4 regions of the Pararhizobium sp. O133 genome follow, and region 1 is predicted to be linked to each of the others. Evidence: predicted binding sites of a transcription regulator. Region 1 holds the regulator's gene; each other region holds the start of a gene.
The links. Region 1 encodes PhoB, which activates phosphate uptake and scavenging genes when phosphate is short. Its sites were predicted from a motif close to TGTCATNNANCTGTCAT; they were not measured.
Positions count from the first base shown of each region.

Region 2: the regulator PhoB is predicted to act here: its motif matches at 1,426-1,442, upstream of ACST81_RS12230 (LTA synthase family protein).
Region 3: the regulator PhoB is predicted to act here: its motif matches at 1,160-1,176, upstream of ACST81_RS02375 (NAD-glutamate dehydrogenase).
Region 4: the regulator PhoB is predicted to act here: its motif matches at 2,606-2,622, upstream of ACST81_RS03255 (DUF2794 domain-containing protein).

Region 1 is NZ_CP196426.1:4,405,446-4,409,804, reverse strand. Features, by position in the region: gene pstA (phosphate ABC transporter permease PstA) at 1-1,070, shown strand, start outside; gene pstB (phosphate ABC transporter ATP-binding protein PstB) at 1,083-1,898, shown strand; gene phoU (phosphate signaling complex protein PhoU) at 1,978-2,688, shown strand; gene phoB (phosphate regulon transcriptional regulator PhoB) at 2,793-3,476, shown strand; gene ACST81_RS21395 (GcrA family cell cycle regulator) at 3,549-4,079, opposite strand; gene ACST81_RS21390 (hypothetical protein) at 4,246-4,359, shown strand, end outside.
Region 2 is NZ_CP196426.1:2,557,610-2,561,968, reverse strand. Features, by position in the region: gene ACST81_RS12235 (NAD+ synthase) at 1-1,183, opposite strand, end outside; gene ACST81_RS12230 (LTA synthase family protein) at 1,459-3,405, shown strand; gene ACST81_RS12225 (DUF1003 domain-containing protein) at 3,549-4,073, shown strand; gene ACST81_RS12220 (hypothetical protein) at 4,281-4,359, shown strand, end outside.
Region 3 is NZ_CP196426.1:506,435-510,793, reverse strand. Features, by position in the region: gene ACST81_RS02385 (carbonic anhydrase) at 1-50, opposite strand, end outside; gene pdxY (pyridoxal kinase PdxY) at 243-1,118, opposite strand; gene ACST81_RS02375 (NAD-glutamate dehydrogenase) at 1,402-4,359, shown strand, end outside.
Region 4 is NZ_CP196426.1:695,774-700,132, reverse strand. Features, by position in the region: gene acnA (aconitate hydratase AcnA) at 1-1,323, shown strand, start outside; gene ACST81_RS03260 (DUF1223 domain-containing protein) at 1,501-2,250, shown strand; gene ACST81_RS03255 (DUF2794 domain-containing protein) at 2,644-3,057, shown strand; gene ACST81_RS03250 (GNAT family N-acetyltransferase) at 3,070-3,627, opposite strand; gene ACST81_RS03245 (IS1182 family transposase) at 3,785-4,359, shown strand, end outside.

The sequences.
Region 1 (4,359 bases):
AGCGTGGCACCAATCCCGCCAAGCTGATGACTGCCAACTATCCTCTTCTGGTCCGCGATGCCCTCGTCAAGGTGCTTGCCATCGACCCGGCCGACAAGGCGCTGGTCAAGAAGGCGACGGAAATGGTGTCTGCAAGCGCCCGCACGCAATTGCGCGATCTCGTTGTTGCCGATCCGGCGATCATCGGCACCACCGTCAACGTATCGCTTCTGGCTGAAGGCAATATCGACAGCGCCAACAAGGGGCAGATCGACCTGACGGTCGCCGAGGCGAACCGCAAGGTGAAGGATCAGCAGATCAAATGGATGGCGACCCTGTCCGACAGTGGTGCGCTCGCCAAGGAGTTCAATACAGGCCTGTTCACCTATGGCGCATCGAGCCGTCCTGAAGCCTCCGGTATCGGCGTTGCGGCCCTCGGTTCGCTCTACATGATGCTGATCGTGCTCGTGCTGGCTTTGCCGATCGGTGTCTGCGCGTCGATCTATCTTGAAGAGTTCGCCCCGAAAAACCGCCTGACGGACCTGATCGAGGTGAACATCAACAATCTCGCGGCCGTTCCGTCCATCGTCTACGGTCTGCTCGGCCTGTCGATCTTCATCAACTTCGCCGGCATGCCCCGTTCGGCCGCCGTGGTCGGTGGCCTGGTGCTGACGCTGATGACGCTTCCGACGATCATCATCGCCACCCGCGCCGCGCTGAAGGCGGTTCCGCCGTCGATCCGCTCGGCCGCCCTTGGCCTCGGTGCGTCGAAGATGCAGACGATCTTCCACCACGTTCTGCCGCTCGCCATGCCGGGCGTTCTCACCGGCACGATCATCGGCTTGGCGCATGCGCTCGGCGAAACCGCGCCGCTTCTGCTGATCGGCATGGTCGCCTTCGTGGTCGATTATCCCGGCTCGCCGATGGAGCCGTCCACGGCACTGCCAGTGCAGATCTATATGTGGGCCAACGAAGCCGAACGTGCATTTGTCGAACGGACGTCGGGTGCGATCATGATCCTCTTGATCTTCCTCGTCGTCATGAACCTGGGCGCAATCCTGTTGCGGCGTCGCTTTGAGCGTCGCTGGTAGTGAGGTAAGAACATGAACATGATGTCAGAAGCAGCAGTTGAAAAGGCGCTGGACCAGAAAATGAACACTGTCCCGTTGAAGATGATCGGCAAGGACGTTTCGGTCTATTATGGCGAGAAGCGTGCGCTGTACGACGTGAACCTGGATGTCCGCGAAAACACCGTGACCGCGCTGATCGGCCCTTCCGGCTGCGGCAAGTCCACCTTCCTGCGGACGCTGAACCGCATGAACGACACGATCGATAATTGCCGCGTTACCGGCAAGATTACGCTCGATGGTGGCGATATCTACGATCCGAGCATCGACGTCGTTGAACTTCGTGCCCGCGTCGGCATGGTCTTCCAGAAGCCGAACCCGTTTCCGAAGTCGATCTACGAGAACGTCACCTACGGTCCGAAGATCCACGGTCTCGCCCGCACCAAGGCGGAACTCGACCAGATCGTCGAGCAGAGCCTGCAGAAGGCCGGCCTCTGGAACGAGGTGAAGGACCGTTTGCATGAATCCGGCACCGGTCTCTCCGGCGGCCAGCAGCAGCGCCTGTGCATCGCACGCGCCGTCGCCGTCAGCCCGGAAGTGATCCTGATGGACGAGCCGTGCTCGGCACTGGACCCGATCGCGACCGCCAAGGTCGAGGAACTGATCCACGAACTGCGCACCAACTACACGATCGTCATCGTGACGCATTCGATGCAGCAGGCCGCCCGCGTGTCGCAGCGCACCGCCATGTTCCACCTCGGCAATCTCGTCGAGGAAAACGACACCGACAAGATGTTCACAAACCCGGATGATCAGCGCACCCAGGACTACATCATGGGCCGCTTCGGCTGAGGATATGTCCCGTGGCCTGCCCGGCGTTCGGGGAGGCGGCTGTTTCCCAATTGGATTGTGATCACGAGGAAAAACAATCATGTCTACACACATCGTTTCCGTCTATGACGAAGATCTGAAATACCTGACCCGCCGCATCTCCGAAATGGGCGGTCTGGCCGAGCAGATGGTTGCCGAATCCGTGCGCGCTTTGGTCAATTCCGACCTGGCGCTCGCCCAGAAGGTTATCTCCGACGACGCCATTCTCGATGATGCCGAGCGCCAGATCGGCGAAAAGGCGATCATCACCATCGCCAAGCGCCAGCCGATGGCGGCCGACCTGCGCGAAATCATGGGCTCGATCCGCATCGCCGCCGACCTGGAACGCGTCGGCGACCTCGGCAAGAACACCGCCAAGCGCGTCATCGCCGTTGCCAGCTCGACCCTGCCGCGTCAGCTGGCCCGTGGCCTGGAACACCTGGCCGAGCTTGCTCTCGTTCAGCTCAAGGAAGTTCTCGATGTCTACGCGTCGCGTTCGCCTGAAAAGGCCAACAGCATCCGCGAGCGCGATGGCGAGATCGATGCGATCTACACGTCGCTGTTCCGCGAACTTCTCACCTACATGATGGAAGATCCGCGCAACATCACGCCGTGCACCCATCTTCTGTTCTGCGCCAAGAACATCGAGCGCATCGGCGACCATGCGACCAACATCGCCGAGACGATCTACTACATGGCGACCGGCGCGCAGCTGGTCGGCGAGCGGCCGAAGGACGACACGGCCAACACCGTCGGTGCGGTCGGAAACTGATCGCGTCGCACAAATAAGTAAGCCGATTCTTACGTGAAGGCGCGCGCGGCCGCTGGAGCCGCTCGGCATGCCAGGTGGACCGGGCGCCAAGGAGCTCATGGACTATGCTGCCAAGAATTGCCGTTGTTGAAGATGAAGAGGCGCTGAGCGTCCTCCTGCGCTACAACCTTGAGGCCGAAGGGTTTGAAGTCGATACGATCAACCGTGGTGACGAAGCCGAAATGCGCCTGCAGGAGCGTCTTCCCGACCTGCTGATCCTCGACTGGATGCTGCCGGGTGTGTCCGGCATCGAGCTTTGCCGTCGCCTGCGCCAGCGTTCCGAAACCGAGCGCCTGCCGATCATCATGCTGACCGCGCGTGGCGAGGAAAGCGAGCGCGTCCGCGGTCTCGCCACCGGCGCCGACGATTATGTCGTCAAGCCGTTCTCGACGCCGGAACTGATGGCGCGGGTGAAGGCCATGCTGCGCCGTGCGAAGCCGGAAGTCCTCTCCACGCTTCTGAAATGCGGCGATATCGAACTCGACCGCGAAACCCACCGGGTCCATCGCAAGGCCCGCGAAGTGCGCCTCGGGCCGACCGAGTTCCGTCTACTGGAATTCTTCATGGCCTCGCCGGGCCGCGTGTTCTCGCGCTCCCAGCTTCTGGATGGCGTCTGGGGTCACGATATCTATGTCGACGAGCGTACCGTCGACGTCCATGTGGGCCGTCTGCGCAAGGCGTTGAACTTCTCCAACATGCAGGACGTCATCCGCACCGTGCGCGGCGCCGGATATTCGCTGGAAAGCTGATCTGTCAATTTTCGGCCGGACATGAAAAAGGGGCCATTTCGGCCCCTTTTTTGATGCGTGTGACGCTGTGCCTCAGCGTGCCCTGCGGCGTTCCGCGGACGGCTGGTAGGCCAGCTTCGCATGGAACGTGCAGTAGGGTGACGTATCGGGAGAGTCGTTGCCACAGAAGTGGAACTCTTCCTTCATCGGATCGCCGATCGGCCACTTGCAGGTGCGGTCGGTAAGCTGAGTCAGACCCAGACGGCGCGACATCGGAACGACGACATTGCTGGCTGGAGCCTCCTCGCGCTGTTCGATCGCGTCGATCTCGACCTCTTCCTTCATTACGGCAGCGCCGGTCGTCCGCGTTGCAGCGCGGGGCGCGGTCATGCGCGAGGCAAAAGTGTTGCCGGCCGTGCGCGGAGCAGCCGGTGCCGGGCGCTTTGCGCGAGCTGTCGTCGTGGTGCCGCCAGCCTTGGCGCGGCCCGGCAGGCAAAGCCGGTGCACCTTGCCGATGACGGCGTTGCGGCTGACGCCGCCGAGTTGAGCGGCGATCTGGCTCGCGCTCAGACCCTCGGACCACAATTTCTTGAGTTTCTCGACCCGCTCGTCAGTCCAGTTCATGGTCATGTCTCCATTCACAGCGTTGGTGATGGTCGAATCCTCCACCGGACCCCGGCAACGATCCGAGGTTGAAACGCGATAACACTTTTGGTGACTAGGTCCGCCGCATGCGTTCTAGTAATTGTTTATTAACGTAGAGCCCGGGGGACTCCGTGACAAGAGTCCCATGAATCACGCCGAATCGATTTTCGAGTTTTCCCCAACTTGCTTGCGATGCGTGGTATTTTTGCAAGAGCGTGGCGTAAAAAAATTCGCGGGCCGTTCGGTGCGCGGGAATGGC
Region 2 (4,359 bases), 1.8 Mb from region 1:
ACAGCGCCATCAGGATCGTGCCGCGCGTCCGGCTCTGCAGGTTTTCCTCGGTGATGCCGCTCTCGGTTCCCTCGAACGTTTCCGACAGCGCATTGAGAAAGCCCTGAACCGGCTCCTCGATCGGAATGGTGTCGTAGCGGCAGCCCAGCGCCTTGGCGCAATCCTCTGCGTCCTTGAACGAATCCGACGAGGTATAACGATAGGGCAGCATCACCGTGCGCACCCGCTCCTCGCCCAGCGCATCGACCGCCAGCGCGGCGCAGATCGCCGAGTCGATGCCGCCGGAGAGGCCAAGCACGACGTTCTTGAAACCGTTCTTGTTAACGTAGTCGCGGAACCCCAGCAGGCAGGCGCGATAATCGGCCTCCTCCTGCTGCGGCAACCGGGACATCATGCCCTGCCTGCACACCCAGCCGTCGCCGTTCCGATGCCACTCGGAGATGGAAATGCTCTCTTCGAACTGGCTCATCTGAAAAGCAAGTGTCCTATCGGCATTGAAGGCAAAGCTCGCACCGTCGAAGACAAGCTCGTCCTGGCCGCCAAGCTGATTGGCGAACACCATTGGCAGACCGGTCTCGATCACCTGGCGCAGGACAACCTGGTGGCGGACATCGACCTTGCCGCGATAATAGGGCGAACCGTTGGGAACGAGCAGGATTTCCGCACCACTTTCCGCCAGCGTCTCGCAGATGCCCATCTCGTTCCAGATTTCCTCGCAGATCGGGATGCCGAGCCGCACGCCGCGGAAATTGACCGGTCCTGGCATCGCGCCTTCCGTGAAAACGCGCTTTTCGTCGAATTCGCCGTAATTGGGCAAATCCACCTTGTCGCGAACGACAAGGACGCGACCGCCGTCGAGAACGGCAACGGAATTGTGCCGTCCCGTTTCCCCCTGGCGCGGATAACCGACGATCACGCCTGGCCCACCATCGGCCGTATCGGCCGCCAGCGTATCGACCGCCTTTTGGCAGGCCTTCAGGAAGGCCGGCTTCAGCACCAGGTCTTCCGGCGGATAACCGGAGATGAACAGTTCAGTCAGAAGCAACAGGTCGGCGCCGCTGCGCGCTGCATCGGCGCGCGCCTCGCGGGCCTTGGCAAGATTGCCGGCAACATCGCCCACGGTCGGATTGAGTTGGGCAACGGCGATACGGAACGTGTTGGAAATGGTCTTTTGCGCGGTCATGAACAGGCCTGTGCTGGATCTGCTTTCGCGGATGCGGCGGCATCCGCGAAGCTGTTTATCGCATTCCGCGCCAGAATACCTGCTTGCCGTTCCGCAAAACAGAGAAAATCAGCGAATTGCTCACGAGAATCTTATCCGGATTCGTTTCCACAGATCACGAAATCCCGACGCAGCAGGGCGTTCAGCCTCTCAAGACATTGTGGGGAAGGCATCCCGCTTGACTTATTCATCTTGCGTTCAAGATGACATCTGTATGACAGCCTGACGAAAGTTTTGTGAAATTGGAGACGGCCTTGGCCAGTTTTGAATCGGCAGTAACCGCGGTCAGCGTTTCCGATGTCTACGTCCCCCAGATCGGCACGGGCGTTCGCGCCGGCAAGGCGCTTTCCATCGCCCGGCGGCTGGCGGTGACGCTGCTGTTCTCCATTTCCCTGATCTTTGTCGTCGAATGGATCGCCCGCGATTCGGTGAGCCAGGTCGTGTCCTTCTTCCTCGATCCGGCCCGTCCGGCCTGGACGACGATCGGGGTCTTCTTCCTCGTCTTCATCGCGCTCGATGCATTGTTCTCGCGCGAAAATTACGGTGTGATCCTGGTCGCGCCGCTGGCGCTGATCCCGGCGCTCGTCAGCCGCCAGAAGCAGATCTTCCTGTCCGATCCGCTCTACCCGACCGACTTCCTCTTCGGCCGGCAGATCATGGAACTGATGCCGGTTCTCGTGAAAGACCGCCCGTGGACGTTCGTCGGCGTGGTGGTCGGCATCATCGTTGCCTTGATGGCCTTGGCTTGGCTCGTGCGCTTCGCCTGGCGCCGTTTTCCGGTGCTCACCCGCCGCCAGCGGATGGCGCGGCTGGCCGTCGCGCTCCCGTTGCTCGGCTTCTTCTACCACATCATGGACTACAACAATTTCTCCTGGGTGCGCGATCGCCTGCGGATCATCCCGATCATGTGGGACCAGACGGAGAACTATCGCCACAACGGCTTCCTGATGGCCTTTGCCCTCAACCTGCCAATGGCGAATGTCACCGCCCCCGCCGGTTATATGTCGGATGCGATCGACACGATCCCGGTGAAGCCGGTTCCGGCCGGCACGACCCACCGCGGCAAGCCCGATGTCATCGTGCTGATGAGCGAGTCCTTCTGGGATCCGACGCGCCTGCCCAACGTCAAGCTGTCGCCCGATCCGATGCCGACAATCCGCGCCATGCAGTCGGGCAACGTCTTCTCGCCGGAATTCGGCGGCATGACCGCCAATGTCGAATTCGAAGCGCTGACGGGCTTTTCCAACGCGTTCCTGCCCTATGGCAGCATTCCCTACCAGCAGTATATCCGCAATCCGATCCCCTCGCTTGCGACCTTCTTCCGCGGCGAAGGTTATGTCGCGCGCGCCGTGCATCCGTTCCAGAAATGGTTCTGGAACCGCAGCGCCGTCTACAAGGCTTTCGGCTTCGAGCAATTCAAGTCGGAAGAGAACATGCCGGTCATGCAGAAGCGCGGCATCTTCGCATCCGATGAATCGCTGACCAAGGAAATCATCCGCCAGGCCGACCAGTTGCGCGATCCCTTCTTCTTCTTCACGGTGACGCTGCAGGGTCATGGTCCCTATGAGGCGAATCGCTACGCCAAGAACACGATCAAGGTCGAAGGCAATCTGCCGGAGGTCGATCGCCAGGTGCTGGCCACCTATGCGCAGGGCGTCAAGGAAGCCGACGACAGCCTCAAGATGCTGATGGACTGGGCCAGCGAGCGTGACCGCGAAACGATCATCGTTCTGTTCGGCGACCACCTGCCGCCGCTCAACACGGTCTATCCGAACACCGGCTTCATGAATGAGGTCACGGCATCACGTAAGGGTTCGCTCGAGCAGATGAAGGCGCAGCACGAAACGCCGCTGGTCGTCTGGTCGAACAAGACCGGCCCGGTCAAGGATATCGGCACGATCAGCCCGGCCTTCCTGTCCTACCAGATCCTCAAGCAGGGCGGATTCGAGCATCCCTACTATACCGGCTTCCTCGGCAATGTTTTCGACCGGTACCGCGTTATCGACCGCTACATGCTCGTCGATGCCAAGGGCAAGGACACCGCCGCCTGGTCGCGCCAGAAGACCACTCCGCCGCTGATCCGCGACTACCGTTTCCTGCAGCACGACATGATGTTCGGCAAGCGTTACGGTACGGAACGCTTCTTCGAATCACACTCGGACCTGTTCCCGGCGGCGATGTGAAAAACTGGCGGAACGCCCTACTGCACATTTAAGGGGTCACAGCGACCTTTGCGCGTCATATTTGACGCGCGGCACTCTAGCCGGCGTTTCACGAGATCGCCGGCATGGGCTAGAAAGGGCGACGTTCAAAACGGAGCCTGCCCATGTCGCACCTTGATGAAATATCCCACCTTCTGTTCGGCAAGATGAGCGACGAACTCGGCGCGGTCGAGCGTCGCGTCCTTCACAAGGCGAAAGAGCGCAAGATCCTGTCCGAGGACACCAACGCGGCGTTCGTGGCGAGCCAAGGCTTCGGTGACCGGCTGGCGGATGGAATTGCCCGTTTCGGCGGCTCCTGGGGCTTCATCATCGGGTTCATCATTTTCCTCATTGTCTGGACGACGGCCAATACGATCCTGCTGATGCGGGATGCCTTCGACCCCTACCCCTTCATCTTCCTCAATCTGCTCCTGTCGATGATCGCTGCGTTGCAGGCGCCGATCATCATGATGTCGCAGAACCGGCAGGCGATGAAGGACCGGTTCGATGCCTCGAAGGACTACGAGGTCAATCTCAAGTCCGAGGTCGAGCTGATTTCGCTGCATCACAAGATCGATACAGTCCTGCTGCGCGAGATCGCCGAGCTGCGCGCCGATGTCGGCCGCCTGCAGGCGCAGTTGGAGCATTAAGGGGAGAACGGTGATCCGCCAATCCGGGGCGCTTGAGACACGATCTCGTTCCTCGGCACTTCCTGTGAAAATGTTAGGCAACATCCACCATCGATGAGATCGATGCAACAAAAGATGGACTTTGATCGTTTGCCCGGCGACATAGCTTTCAATCAGCCCTCGCTGATTCTAACCGCGATGCCCGCATTCACCGGACTTTCGATATCCATGACCGGCACAGTACCCATAGCAGTCTCCGACCCGCAAGCGGATGCACTGGTTGCCAATCCGGAGTTCCTGAGCGTCC
Region 3 (4,359 bases), 730 kb from region 1:
CTCATGAAATTGTTGTAGCCGTTCAGCAATTGCTTCGGAAAACGCTGCATGGTGCTCTATCACTCCGACTATATAAGACAGTTACGATGTACATCGCATGCCTGCGGCTTCAACGACACAACCTTGTGCGCCGCACACATGCAAATAACCGGTGATGCCCGCAAGATTTCTTCGCCCTTCAGGATCGATCCGGTTTATTCGCCAAGACGGTAAGTGGCAAGCGGAACCTGCCCGAGGCGCCATTAAGACCGGCGCTTCTGCCCCGGATGCATCAGCCGGCGCATCTGCACCATGGCCATCGGCGTCGACAGGCTGGCCGCGTCACGTTCCAGCGTTAGCTCATCCTCGCCGCGTTTTCGTGTACGGGCGATAACCTCGAAGACGCTGGCTGTCGAAAGCTGCAGGGCGCGCTCCTCGTTCATGCCTTCCAAGAGCCGCGCGACGAACAGGGCGGCAAGCAGATCGCCCGTGCCGTTTGGCGGATTGTCGATCAGCCGGTGCTCGGCGAGCAGCGCGGAGTTTCCCGACAGATAGAGATTGCCGGTGCTGCCCTGCATCATCGGGATCGCCGAGGTGACGAGCATGCGGGCAGGCCCGAGCGACAGGGCAGCCTCGAGGATGACGGCGTTGGTTTCCAGCGCCGCGCCGCAGAGCCAGGATAGTTCGAACCGATTGGGCGTGGCGAGCGAAGCCAGCGGCAGCAGCCTGTCGCGCATGGCAATCGCCGTCGTCTCCGGCACATAGAGGCCGCCGATATCGCCCATGACCGGATCGCAGGCATAGAACAGATCGGGATTTTTTTGCCTTAGTGCTTCCACCAGCCGGGCAACGCCTTCCGCTTGATAGGAACCGCCGAGATAACCGGAGAGAACGGCGCGGACCTCGCCGATCCAGGGCGCGCGGATCAGGTCGTCGATCAACCTATCGAATTCCTCCGCGCCGATCGTCACCCGCGTGGAGGGGCCGTGGCCGGGATGCCAGGGAAGAATGACGGTGGGGACGGCCCAGACCGGATAACCGAGAGTCTCGAGCGCGAAAACCGCCGCCCGGTTGCCGACGGAGCCGCGAATCACATGGCTGGAAATGACGATGACGGCACCGGAGGGGGTCTCGGACATTTCAGGAATTCCGTTGTTTCGACATCATCTGATCGCCCGACAGTCATGCCGCTGTCAACAGCACCTGTAAAAACACGACGGGGGAAAAATCAGCGGTGGATAAGCAGGATCGAATGGACGCAATACAACCGATTTAATCCGAAAATCGGTCTGTTTTCGTCGAAATTTTCATGATTCCATTCCGAATTTGATCCATCCGGAGCAAAAACGGCTACAAAAACAATCGCCAACGACCATTCTTCTGTTAGGTTCGGCGAAATGGTGATTGCGGGGAGAGACTGTCATGGGCACCAAATACAACCCGAAGAAGGACCGGCATTTCGGTGTCGTCGGTGAGGCCGGCAAGGCGCTCGGATTGAAGATGCTGTCGCCGGAAATCCTGTTCCGCCGCGCCAGCCATGACGATCTCGACGCGTATACGCCGGACATGCTGGCGCTGACCGCGGCCCATGCGCTGAAGGACGTCAGCCGCGGTGAAACCGGCGGCCCCGTGGTCTCCGTCGAGACCGTCAACGGCGTCACGCCGAACGGAACCGAGGTCTCGATCCTGTCGGTTACCGACCGCAACATGCCGTTTCTCTATGACTCGGTCATGGGTGAGGTGACCAGCACGCACCGCGACATTCATCTGGCCGTTCACCCCATTCTGGTGCTCGCGCCGGGCAAGCCGGCTAAGGTCTTCGTGCCGGAAGAGAAGAGCGATCCGGAGACCCGCTTCAGCCATATCCAGATCCACCTGTCGAAGCTGACGGATGCGGAAGCCCGAGACCTGAAGGAACGGATCGAAAATGTCCTGTCGCAGGTGCATCAGGCCGTCGGTGACTGGAAACAGATGACGGTGCTGCTCGATCAGGCGATGGGCGAGCTGGAAAATCACGCACCGGCCAAGAAAAAGGGCGACCGTGACGAGGCACTGGCCTTCCTGCGCTGGCTGCGCGCCAACAATTTCACTTTCCTCGGCATGCGCGAATACACCTATTCCGGCAGGGGTGAGAATGCGACGGTCGAACGCGGCGAGGGCGGGGGGCTCGGTATCCTCTCCAATCCCGATGTGCGCGTGTTGCGCCAGGGCAAGGACGCGGTGCTGACCACGCCGGAAATCCTCGCTTTCCTCAACGGCCCGGATTTCCTGATCGTCACCAAGGCCAATGTGAAATCGGTCGTCCATCGCCGCGCCTATATGGATTATATCGGCGTCAAGCGCTTCGACGCGGACGGCAATGTGACGGGCGAGTTGCGCATCGTCGGCCTGTTCACCTCGACCGCCTACACTCGACAGGCTGCCGAAATTCCGCTGCTGCGGCACAAGATCGAGAAGATCGTCGACCATTTCGGCTATGACCCGCAGAGCCATTCCGGCAAGATGCTGGCCAACACGCTCGAATCCTATCCGCGCGACGATCTGTTCCAGATCGATGTCGGACTGCTTGCGACCTTTTGCGAGCAGATCAACGAATTGGCCGACCGCCCGCGCATCCGCGTCCTGCCGCGCATCGACCATTTCGATCGTTTCGTTTCCGTCATCGTCTATGTGCCGCGCGAGCAATATGATTCCGATGTCCGCGAAAAGATCGGCCTGTACCTGAAAACAGTCTATGACGGCCGGGTCTCGGCCTATTACCCGGCTTTCCCGGAAGGCGGCCTGGCGCGCGTGCATTTCATCATCGGCCGCTCCGGCGGCAAGACGCCGCGCGTGCCGCAGGCCAAGCTCGAAAATGCAGTGCGCGACATCGTCACCCGCTGGATCGACCGGTTCAACCTGCTCGCCCGCCACGATGGCGTGACGATTTCCGTCAACGAGGCCTACCAGGCGGCGTTCACGCCGGCTGAAGCCCATGCCGATCTCGCGGATATCGCCGCCTGCTCGCCGGATGACCCGATCCGCATCGCCTTCTACCAGAAGCGTGGCAAGGGTCCGGAATCGCTGGAGCTGAAGATTTTCCATGCCGGTGAGCCAGTGTCACTTTCGCACCGCGTTCCACTGCTCGAAAATCTCGGTTTTCGCGTCATCAGCGAGCAGACGCATGACATCAGCGTTTCGAGCACCAAAGGTGGCGAGCGGCTGGTCGTGCTACACGACATGGAACTGATCCACCGCGACGGCCATGTGCTGAACCTCGACAAGACCGGGCCGATGCTGGAAGAGGCGTATCTCGCCGCCTGGAACGGCCTGATCGAGGATGACAGCTTCAACCGGCTGATCCTGCTGTCCGGATTGACCGCACGCGAGGTCACGGTGTTGCGCGCCTATGCGCGCTACCTGCGCCAGACCGGCATCACCTATTCGCAGGGCTATCTCGCCGATACGCTGAACAAATATCCGGCCATCGCCGGCGATATTTTCCGGCTGTTCGTCACCCGCATGGACCCGGCGATGGATGACAAGCCGAAGGGCAAGCGCATGGCGGTGCTGAAGGCGGCCATCGAGGGCGCGCTGAACGCCGTTCCGAGCCTCGACGAGGACCAGATCCTGCGCCGCTATGTCAACGCCGTCGAGGCGACGCTGCGTACCAACTATTTCCAGCGCGACGCCGATGGACATCCGAAGGCAATGCTGGCCTTCAAGCTCGATCCGAAGGTTCTCGACGGCCTGCCGGAACCGCGACCCTTCCGCGAAATCTTCGTCTACGGCACCGAGGTCGAGGGTGTGCACCTGCGCTTCGGCAAGGTGGCGCGCGGCGGATTGCGCTGGTCGGACCGCGCCCAGGATTACCGCACGGAAGTGCTCGGCCTCGTCAAGGCACAGCAGGTCAAGAACGCCGTCATCGTGCCGGTTGGCGCCAAGGGTGGCTTCTATCCGAAGCAATTGCCAGCGGGCGGCACGCGCGACGAGATTTTCAAGGCCGGCACCGAGGCCTACAAGACCTATATCCGCACGATGCTTTCCATTACCGACAATATCGTCGGGCAGGATGTCGTGCCGCCGGCAAACACACTGCGGCTCGATGGCGACGATCCCTATTTCGTCGTTGCCGCCGACAAGGGCACGGCGACCTTCTCCGACACCGCCAACGGGCTCGCACAGGAAGCCGGCTTCTGGCTCGATGACGCCTTTGCCTCTGGCGGTTCGGCCGGTTACGACCACAAGAAGATGGGCATCACCGCGCGGGGTGCCTGGGAAACCGTCAAGCGGCATTTCCGCGAGATGGATATCGACATCCAGGCGACGCCCTTCACTGTCGCCGGTGTCGGCGACATGTCGGGCGACGTGTTCGGCAACGGCATGCTGCTCTCGGAGAAG
Region 4 (4,359 bases), 920 kb from region 1:
GCCAAGGGACTGAAGTCGGCACCGTGGGTAAAGACGTCGCTGGCTCCGGGATCGCAGGTCGTCGGCGAATATCTCGCCAAGTCCGGCCTGCAGACCTCGCTCGACGCGCTCGGCTTCAACCTCGTCGGCTTCGGCTGCACCACCTGCATCGGCAATTCCGGCCCGCTGCCGGCACCGATCTCCAAGACGATCAACGACAAGGGCCTCATCGTTTCGGGCGTGCTTTCGGGCAACCGCAACTTCGAAGGCCGTATCTCGCCCGACGTCCAGGCCAACTACCTCGCTTCGCCGCCGCTCGTCGTTGCCTATGCGCTCGCCGGCACGGTGCGGAAGGACCTGACCACGGAGCCGCTGGGCATCGGTAGCGATGGAAATCCGGTCTTTCTCAAGGACGTCTGGCCAACCTCTGCCGAAGTGCAGGAGTTCATCCAGAAATACGTCACCCGCGAATTGTTCGAGAGCAAGTATGCCGACGTCTTCAAGGGCGATGAAAACTGGCAGGCCGTGCAGATTCCGGACGGCGACACCTATGCGTGGGACAATAACTCCACTTATGTGCAAAACCCGCCTTACTTCGTCGGCATGGGCAAGACCGGCTCGGGCCTGAAGAACATCAAGGGCGCCCGCGTGCTGGGCCTGTTCGGCGACAAGATCACCACCGACCACATTTCCCCGGCCGGTTCGATCAAGGCCGCCTCACCGGCTGGTGCCTACCTCACCGAGAACGGCGTCGCGGTCGCGGACTTCAACCAGTACGGCACGCGCCGCGGCAATCATGAAGTCATGATGCGCGGCACCTTCGCCAATATCCGCATCCGCAACCACATGCTCGGCCCCAACGGCAAGGAAGGTGGCTACACCATCCACTATCCGTCGAAGGAAGAGATGTCGATCTACGACGCGGCCATGATGTACAAGGACGAGGGCACGCCGCTGGTCATCTTCGCCGGCGTCGAATACGGCAACGGTTCGTCGCGCGACTGGGCTGCCAAGGGCACCAACCTGCTCGGCGTCAAGGCTGTCATCGCCCAGTCCTTCGAGCGTATCCATCGCTCGAACCTGGTCGGCATGGGCGTCGTTCCCTTCGTCTTCGAAGAGGGCATGACCTGGGCTTCGCTGAACCTGAAGGGTGACGAGATCGTCGAGATCGACGGTCTCGAAGGCGACATCAAGCCGCGCGAGTGGAAGATCGCCAAGATCACCTACGGCGATGGCACGGTGAAGGAAATCAACATCCTTTGCCGCATCGATACCCTCGACGAGGTAACCTACATGAACAATGGCGGCATCCTGCAGACCGTTCTGCGCGACCTCGCCGCCTGATCCATCCGGGATTGAAAAGCATGAAGCCGGGGCTTGAAAAAGTCCCGGCTTTTGCATGAATGGCTTGTCCTTCCGATGCCGCGTTTCTCACTCCAACGTGACTTTCTGTTGAAGTCCGACCGGCGTATGTAGGATCATCAAATGCAAAGCCGCCCGCCTACTGAAATGGAAATTCCGATGTCCGGATCACGTCCCGTTCGCAGCATCCTGCTTGCCCTTGGCCTTGGCCTCGTGGCGCTGCCCGTCGCTGCCGGCGAACAGCAGGGCGTGGTCGAACTGTTCACCAGCCAGGGCTGCTCGTCCTGTCCGCCTGCCGATGCCGCGCTGAAGTCGCTGATCGACGAGGGCAAGGTCGTGGCGCTCGCCTATCACGTCGATTACTGGAACTATCTCGGCTGGGCCGACACGCTGGCGACCAAGGACAATACCGCGCGGCAGTATGCCTATGCCAAGATGCTGGGCCGCAACGGTGTCTACACGCCCCAGGCCGTGCTCAACGGCCGCGATCATATCAACGGCGCCGACCTGAAGGGCATCAACGGCAAGCTCGAAGCGATGAATATTGCCGGCAAGGGCTTGGCTGTTCCGGTCGATGCCGCGGTGCGTGAGGACGAGATCGACATCAAGATCGGCGCAGGCGACGGCAAGGCCAATGTCGTGGTCGTCTATTTCAATCGCCAGCAGTTCGTCGATGTCAAGAAGGGCGAAAACAGCGGCCGTAAGATTTCCTACTGGCATGCGGTTCGCGATATCCAGACGATCGGCATGTGGGACGGCAAACCGGCGAGCTTCGTATTGCCGGCCTCCATCCTGAAAGAGGGCGAAAATGGCGGTTGCGCCGTGCTCTTGCAGAAGATGAAGGACGACGAGACACCCGGTCCGATCCTCGGCGCGGCGACCGTCATGGCTGGCAACGCCGCCAACTGAAGGCACGGTTTCAGGTTCGGCCCGGCAGCATCGAGGGGCTGGGGCTGAGGGTTCGAAGATGCCGGACCGAACCGGCCATATTCGACGACGACGGGGCGTCGCCGCGACTATGGCATGAGGAGTGACCGCGCCAGAACAGGCGCATTGGCCAGGCACTCCCACTGCGACCTCATCGAATCAACAACGGCGTTCGATGAGACGCGCAGGCCGACGAAAGGGATGATGCCCTGAGGTCGGCGGTCGGGAGTGTCGATTCGAAATGGGGCGCGGTTTGGGCTGAAATGCGGCAGGCTGTAAAAAGTCTGCGTGCGCTGCGTCCGCTTGCGGCTTGCATTTCGACAAAGGTCAGGCACACTGTAACGGTCCTGTCACAAAACCAAGGCCGGAGTACAGATGACCGATCAGCCGGATTTGCCGCGAGGCGAGACCCGTTCCGAGAGGCAGCAAACGTCCAATGTGGTTGTCCATCTGCAAGACTATCGCAGCAGCAACGGCAATCAGGAGCAACTCCCCGTTACCTTCCATCGCAGGGAACTCGACCTGATCCTCAGGGTCTACGGCCGCATGGTCGGCGAAGGCGAGTGGCGCGACTACGCGATGGACCATCTGCGAGAAAAGGCCGTGTTTTCGGTGTTCAAACGCTCTGGCGAAATGCCGCTGTTCCGCATCGAGAAGAACCCCAAACTGGCGGCAAAGCAGGGTGCCTACAGCGTCATCAACACCAACGGCATGATCCTGAAGCGCGGACACGAGCTACAGCAGGTGCTGAAAGTGTTCGACAAAATGCTGAAGGTCATCGAGACCTGAGTCTTTTCCGTCTTACTTGCGATAGAGCGTGTCCGGATAGACATCCGGCTGCGGATCGGTCGTCGTCCCCTCGCCGAGCGCGAGTTGCATGATGATCGTATCGAGCCAGCGGCCGTGCTTGAAGCCGGTGCCCTTCATCAATCCCCCATGCTCGAAACCGGCCGCGCGATGCACCGCGACCGAGGCCGGATGCGCGCCGCCAATGACGGCCACCATCTGGCGAAAGCCGAGCGCCGTGCAGCGACGGATGAGCTCGGCCAGCAACGCCTTGCCGACCCTCTGCCCGCGTGCTTCCGGCGCCAGATAGATCGAATCCTCGACGATGAACCGATAGGCCGTTCGGGTGCGAAAGGCCGAGGCGTAGGCATAGCCGAGCAATGCACCCTCTGGATCGACGGCGGCGATATAGGGATAGCCGTTGCCGATGATCGTGGAGAAGCGCTCCGTCATTTCCGCCTCGCCGGGCGGCGTCATCTCATAGGAGGCGACGCCGTTCAGCACCGAGTCTTCGTAGATCTCCGTTATGGCCGGGATATCGGAAAGGGTTGCGTCACGGAGGGTGAAGGACATTAGAAAGCCTGGCTGGAAAGATCCAAACCCGTCCTCCCACATCGGCGCCAATCGATCAACCCGGCGCAAATGCAGGCAACAAAAAAGGCGGCCGAAGCCGCCTTCAGACTGCTGACAAACCTCTGGCCACAGCCAGGGGTTTGTGATTCAGTGGGACATGTTGAAGAAACCTGCTCCCGAACAGACGGCTCTCGAGATGGTGACGCTCGATGGGCTGGTTCCAAAGGATCATCTGCTTCGCAAGATCGATGCGGTGATCGACTTCTCCTTCATCCATGACCGCGTTGCCGGGCACTACTGCGCCGACAACGGCCGGCCGGCCCTCGATCCGACCTGCATGTTCAAGGCGCTGTTCATCGGCTACCTGTTCGGGATACGCTCGGAGCGGCAGTTGGTGCGCGAGATCGAAGTCAACGTCGCCTATCGGTGGTTCTTGCGGATGAAGCTGACCGACCCGGTCTTTGATGCCTCGACGCTGTCGCAGAACCGCCGCCGTCGCTTCAAGGATACCGACGTGGCGCAGGATATCTTCGATGCGATCGTCGAGCAGGCGATCCGGCACGGCCTGGTCGATGGCACGGTGCTGTACACGGATTCGACGCATCTGAAGGCCAATGCCAACAAGGGCAAGTACGACTTGGAGATGATTGCCAAGTCACGCGCCGACTACTGGACCGATCTCGACCGGGCAATCGAGGCGGAGCGCGCCGCCCATGGCCAGAAGCCGTTGAA